DNA from 2 places in the Cupriavidus sp. UBA2010 genome. Region 1 is predicted to be linked to the other one. Evidence: predicted binding sites of a transcription regulator. Region 1 holds the regulator's gene; the other holds the start of a gene.
The links. The regulator FNR, encoded in region 1, switches genes on or off when oxygen is low (the NO sensors DNR and NnrR bind a similar motif). The targets are predictions, from matches to a motif close to TTGATNNNNATCAA.

Region 1 (3,346 bases):
TCGCGCAGCCAACTCGCAGCTTTTCGCAGCGGAGCCGTGCACCTCATTTTCTTTGCATCGAATTGCCGGGTCGTTCCGGCAGGAGATCGTCCGGGGCTGACAGACTACGCCAGTCAACGGACCTCTTGCGTCGCACCCTCTCCCTTTTGGGGTGGACATTCACCTGGACAATCAGATCGCCAAGGCGGCAAGAAACAATCGATATCGGCCCAGGCAACTTCGCCTGGCACCAGCGCCACCTCTCCACACAGCCCCATCGGACTTTGGAACCAGATCTTGTGAACCGGATGAACTGTGGGGACGATCCCGGCAAGCCAGACCTGCCCAGACCCCCTGGGCACACATCCCAGATCGGGAATGCAGCCCCGGCGACGCCACGAGCGCATCGGAGCGCGATACCGTGGTTTTCGCGATTGTATGGCATTCCAGCCCCGCCCTGCAACCAGCAAAAAAGTCTAGAACACGACGCAGAAGCCGTGATTGGCCAGCGTATCGGGCAGCCAGACGGCGCGTGCGACACCCAGCGCCCCAAAACCGATCACAACAAGCGCGGCGCCCACTCGAACGCCGGGGCGGCGCGACAGTTGCCGCAGGTAGCCCGACAAACCCGAGATCACCAGCAGGTTGGGCAGCGTCCCAATGCCAAAGGCCGCCATGACAAGTGCCCCAGATGGCGCATTTCCAGCCAACAAGGCCAGCGCAAGTGCGCCATACACCATACCACAGGGCACCAGCCCCCAGGCCAACCCCATCCCATAGCGCCGCATGATGGGCGCGTGCCGACGCAAGCGAAGCGGCATCTGCATGCCCAGCGACGCGACGCCCCGGACGACATACGAGGCAGCCCGCGCCGCCAGCCGTTCGAGCCATGCTGCACGCATGACGCGGCCCCGCAACAACCACACCCCGGTCAGAACCAGTAACAGGCTGCCCGCGCCATAGAGCCAGCGCTGCACTGGAAGGTAGTCCTGCTTCCAGACTGTCGCACCCACCGCTCCCATCAGCGCCCCAAGCAGCACATAGGTCGTGAGACGCCCGGCGTGCATGACCAGCAGTTCCAGCCACCAGTGAAATCGCGAGCGATGCACGAGGCTAACGACCGCAACAGCCCCCCCGGATTGCCGTTGCTCGACGGCAATGGCAATTCCTCCGCACATGGCGGCGCAATGCACGCCACCAAGCAACGCAAGTGTAAAGACACTGAAAAGCACACCAAATGGCAACTGTTCCTCGCTTCTGCGTCACATCACGCTGTAAAATGCCTGCATCGCGCCTCCATCGCAAGCGCATTCATGCGAGCACCATCAATTGCTTACCTCCATTCCCGTCACCGAGATGTCTCCGCGTTGCTCCACTTGCGCCATGGGCCAGCTTTGCCTTCCCGTGGGCATGTCGCAACAGGACCTCGCAAAGATGGACACGCTCGTACAGGAACGCGTTCGTGTTCACAAGGGCGAAACGCTCTATCGCATGGGCGAACCACTTACCGCAGTCTATGCGATCCGCTTTGGCACATTGAAGACCCACGTGACCATGGAGGACGGACGCACGCAAATCACCGGCTTCCATTTGCCCGGTGAGGTCGTCGGGCTCGACGGCCTCAGCGAGATGCAGCATGCGTCCGACGCCACCGCGCTCGAGGACACAGAGGTCTGCGTCGTGCGATTCGATGACCTGCAATCGCTGTCCGGCACGTTGCCTTCTCTCCAGCAGCAGTTCCTGAGGCTGATGAGCAAGGAAATCTCGCAAGACCAGATCATGCTGATCACTCTTGGCTCGATGCGTGCCGAAGAGCGCCTGGCAGCATTTCTCGTCAACATGTCGGAGCGCCTGTCGATGCGCGGCTACTCGTCGAGCGAGTTCGTGCTGCGGATGAGCCGCGAAGAAATCGGCAGCTACCTTGGCCTCAAGCTCGAAACCGTGAGTCGGCTCTTCTCGCGATTCGCCGAAGCCGGCCTGATCCAGATTCGCCAACGACACGTGAAACTCGTGGACATGGAAGGCATCAGGCAGGTCTATAGCCGAAACTGCTAACGGGCATCGTGGCCAGGAAAACGGCCGCATCGGGAGCTGATCTCCCGGTGCGGCCGTTTTGCTTTCTGCCAGCACTCGAGCCATTACTCGAGTTCGTCGGTCTCCTCGAGCTTGGTTGGCATGGTGTATAGCGTCAGTCCGCTGGACAACGCGCAAAACAACCACGCCACCAGGAAGCCAATCGTGTAGACCGCCTCACGAGACGCTTCCACCTGGTGCCCGAAGAACGTGAGATCGCCCGGATCAACGACCGAAAACACGGTGGCGGTGGCCGCTCCGCCCATCAGAAACGCCGGCCAAAGTACCCACATCAGCCAGCGGAGTCTCATGGGCGCCTCGCAGCCGGCGACGCTACATGCTCCGCCCCCGTTTTCTCCACGACCAGGCCATGACGCTCCACGCCGGAAACCGGCAAATCCGGATGCGTGTTGGCAAGCCAGATGGTCACGCCGCAGCCAATAATTGCGAGCAACGGACCGCTCATCAAAAGCCACGGCCACGGTTCCCTGTACCAGGGCTTGGACTGTTGGGATGTCATTGCGCTCTCCTTGTTTGCTGCCATTTCACCCTCAGCATCACAGATTGCGGGGAACAATGAAACTCGTGGATTGCCTGATATGCGCGTCTCGGCCGTCCTCGCCCTCCGCCGTCACGGTTACGTTGATCTTGTGCGTGCCTTCCTTGGCATCGTCGATCGGCACGCGAATGCGAATCGGCAACAACCGGTTGGACGTTGGCTGCATGGCCTCGGCGGACTTGTCATACTCGACCGTCAGTCCAGTCAGATCGTCGCCCTCAGCCTGCACGCGAATCCGCATCGGCGCTTCCGTGGTGTTGATCACCTGGAGCCGATAGACGTTCTCGATCCAGCGGCCCTCCACTTCCCGGCCCAGCGCGCCGCGATCCCGAATGATGTCGACCTTGATCGGCGACCGCATTGCCAGCGATGCGACGAAGCCCGCCGCCAGAACCAGCCAGATCAGCGTATAGATGATCGTGCGTGGTCGCAGCAGCCGTTTGCGCGCGTCGGATGTCGTCAGGGACTTGCGCATGGCGTTTTCCGACGTGTATCGGATCAGGCCGCGCGGGTACTCCATCTTGTCCATGACGAGATTGCACGCGTCGATACAGGCGCCACAACCGATGCACTCGTACTGGAGGCCATCACGAATATCGATACCGGTCGGACACACCTGCACGCAGATACTGCAATTCACGCAATCGCCAATACCAGCCGCATGGCGATCGGTCTTGCGGGAACGGCTACCACGCGGCTCCCCACGACCCACGTCATAGGTCACGACATAGGTAT
Region 2 (3,346 bases), on a different contig from region 1:
ACGGATGGTCCTCCGGCGCGCGCGTGGGGCGCGGATTCTTCTTGGCGGTGCTCATCGTCCAGACCACGATGAAGATCAGCAACAGCAGCGCCACGCCGGCTTCGGCGGCAAGTAGCAGGGTAGGGTGGTTTTCGAAGAACTGGCTCATCGCGAAGGGGTCAGTCGACGGATCGGGTTGAGATTGTAGGACATGCGCGGGGTTGTGGACTGTCTGACCGCCGGCCGTGTCCGCGAAGAATGGACAAGATGGCAAATCAGTATTCCCTGCGCGCGCCCCGCGCGTCGTCGAGCAACACTTCCTGGCGCGGCTGGCTTGCCCTGACGGGCGCTGCCGCGCTACTGGCCGGCTGCATGAGCGGTCCGCCCCCGCGTATCGAAGGTCCGGGCGGCGTCCCGGGCGGGAAGGCACCTGCGACCTCCTCCGCGGCAGGCCGGTTGCAACCGGCAAGCTGGACGGAAATCGGTGGCTGGAGTCAGGACGACGTGCGTGCCGCCTGGCCCGCGCTGCTGGCGAGCTGCCAGGCGCTGAAAAAGCGCGCCGACTGGAACCGCGTCTGCGCCGTTGGCCTGATGGTGGATGCCGGCGATCTCGTGGCGATGCGCACGTACTTCGAAACCAACTTCCTGCCATACCGCGTGGTCAACGTCGATGGGACGGACAACGGGTTGATTACCGGGTACTACGAGCCGATCCTGCACGGCTCCCGCACGCGTCAGGGTGCGTATCAGATCCCGCTTTATCGCCGGCCGCCGCAACTCGGCAAGGGCATGTTGCCGCCGCGCGCCGAGCTGTTGCAGAACCCCGCGATGCGTGGCAGCGAACTGGCCTGGGTGGATGATCCGGTCGAAGCCGCGTTCCTGCAGATCCAGGGCTCCGGCCGCATCCGCATGGCCGATGGCACGATGATGCGTGTCGGCTACGGCGGTACCAATGACCAGCCGTTCCGTTCATTCGGCAAATGGCTGCTCGACCGTGGCGAGATCACGCCGGCGCAGGCCACGATGCAGGGCATCAAGGCATGGGCGCGCGCCAACCCGGGACGCGTGGACGAAATGCTCAACGTCAATCCGCGCTTTGTGTTCTTCCGCGAATTGCCGCCGACCAACGAAGGACCGGTGGGCGCGCTGGGCGTGCCGCTTACGGCGGAACGCTCGATAGCAGTTGATCCCGCAACCATCCCGCTTGGCGTGCCGGTTTTCCTGTCGACCACACGGCCACTTTCCTCCGAGCCGATTCAACGTCTGATGTTCGCGCAGGACACGGGCTCCGCCATCAAGGGTGGCGTGCGCGCGGACTTCTTCTGGGGCGCAGGCGACGCCGCCGGCGAGACCGCCGGCCGCATGAAGCAGGGCGGCAGGATGTGGGTCCTGATGCCGCGCAGCTGACGTCATGTTACCGGCGGGCTACATACAGCAATGCCCGCCGTCCGAGTTAGTTCCCTGACACGGAGCAGGGTTATTCTCCTGCCCCGTTCCCCGCGTTGACTCGTGTCAATCGCGATACAGTTCTTCTTCCCCATGATTGGAACATCTGTCGCGCGCCGCGCTCCATGCACGGTGCCGCAGCACAGCATTCCCCACTCGCTAATGAAAAATCATGAAAGCGAAATCATGGATGTTCCCTGCACTGGCGGCCATGCCGCTTTTCTTCTGGAGTGCACACGGTAGTGCCCAGACGGCGCCGACTCAGAATCCCGAGCCGAAGCTGACTGCGGAAGAATTCAACCACGCCCGGCAGATCTATTTCGAACGGTGCGCAGGCTGCCATGGCGTGCTGCGCAAGGGCGCCACGGGCAAACCGCTGACACCCGACATCACGCGTGCCCGCGGCACCGAATACCTGAAGACGTTCATCAAGTACGGCAGCCCGGCTGGTATGCCCAACTGGGGCACCTCGGGCGATCTCACCGATCCCGAGGTCGATCTGATGGCGCGCTACATCCAGCTCGATCCTCCGACACCCCCGGAATTCTCGCTGGCCGACATCGAAAAATCGCGCAAGGACATCGTGCCCGTGGCCAAGCGGCCAACGCGCAAGATGAACAACTACAACCTGCAGAACCTGTTCTCGGTCACGCTGCGCGATTCCGGTGAGGTCGCGCTGATCGACGGCGACAGCAAGCAGATCATCAATATCGTCAAGACCGGCTACGCGGTGCACATCTCGCGCATGTCGGCGTCCGGGCGCTACCTGTACGTGATCGGCCGCGATGCGCGTCTGAACCTGATCGACCTGTGGCTGCCCAAGCCCGACAACGTCGCGGAAGTAAAGATCGGCCTCGAAGCGCGTTCGGTGGAAACCTCGAAGTACAAAGGCTACGAAGACAAGTACGCCGTGGCCGGCTCGTACTGGCCGCCGCAGTACGTGATCATGGAAGGTGACACGCTCAAGCCGCTGAAGGTAGTGTCCACACGCGGCATGACCGTCGACAACGAGTACCACCCCGAGCCGCGTGTCGCATCGATCGTTGCCAGCCATTTCCGTCCCGAGTTCGTCATCAACGCGAAGGAAACCGGCAAGATCCTGATGGTGGATTATTCGGATCTGAAGAACCTGAAGACCACCACGATCGATTCTGCCAAGTTCCTTCACGACGGTGGTTTCGACTCCACGGGTCGCTACTTCCTGGTGGCCGCGAACGCATCGAACAAGATCGCTGTCGTGGATACCAAGGAAGACAAGCTGGCCGCGCTGGTCGATGTCGGCAAGACCCCGCACCCGGGACGTGGCGCCAACTTCGAGCATCCGAAGTTCGGTCCGGTCTGGGCCACGAGCCATCTCGGCGACGAAACCATCAGCCTGATCGGCACCGACCCCATCAACCATAAGGCGCAGGCCTGGAAGGTGGTGGAAACGCTCAAGGGTCAGGGCGGTGGCTCGCTGTTCATCAAGACCAATCCGAAGTCGCACAACCTGTGGGTGGATACGCCGCTCAATCCCGACGCGAAGCTGAACCAGAGCGTGGCGGTGTTCGATACGCAGAAGCTGGAAGACGGCTACAAGGTGCTGCCGATCGCCGAATGGGCGAACCTGAAGGGCGAAGGCGCGAAGCGTGTGGTGCAGGCCGAGTACAACCAGGCCGGTGATGAAGTCTGGTTCTCGGTCTGGGGTACCAAGGATGGCGAGTCCGCGCTGGTGGTGGTCGATGACAAGACCCGCAAGCTCAAGGCCGTGATCAAGGACCCGCGTCTGATTACCCCGACGGGCAAGTTCAACGCGCACAACACACAACACGACGTCTATTGATCAGCGGAAGGAGAATTCGCATGCATCCGTCTACAGTTATCGCCGCCGTGGCACTTGCTGCCGCGCTGCCGGTTACCGCGCTTGCCAGCCAGGAACTTG

Region 2: a site for FNR is predicted at 1,482-1,495, ahead of B2246_RS16900 (nitrite reductase). Genes of this name have one in related genera too.

What each region holds. Positions count from the first base shown of each region.
Region 1 is NZ_DDCI01000012.1:121,540-124,885, reverse strand. Features, by position in the region: gene B2246_RS07895 (sulfite exporter TauE/SafE family protein) at 456-1,223, opposite strand; gene fnr (fumarate/nitrate reduction transcriptional regulator Fnr) at 1,309-2,034, shown strand; gene B2246_RS07885 (hypothetical protein) at 2,118-2,363, opposite strand; gene B2246_RS07880 (membrane protein) at 2,360-2,596, opposite strand; gene ccoG (cytochrome c oxidase accessory protein CcoG) at 2,610-3,346, opposite strand, start outside.
Region 2 is NZ_DDCI01000022.1:11,629-14,974, reverse strand. Features, by position in the region: gene B2246_RS16910 (hypothetical protein) at 1-148, opposite strand, end outside; gene B2246_RS16905 (murein transglycosylase A) at 247-1,386, shown strand; gene B2246_RS16900 (nitrite reductase) at 1,598-3,247, shown strand; gene B2246_RS16895 (c-type cytochrome) at 3,268-3,346, shown strand, end outside.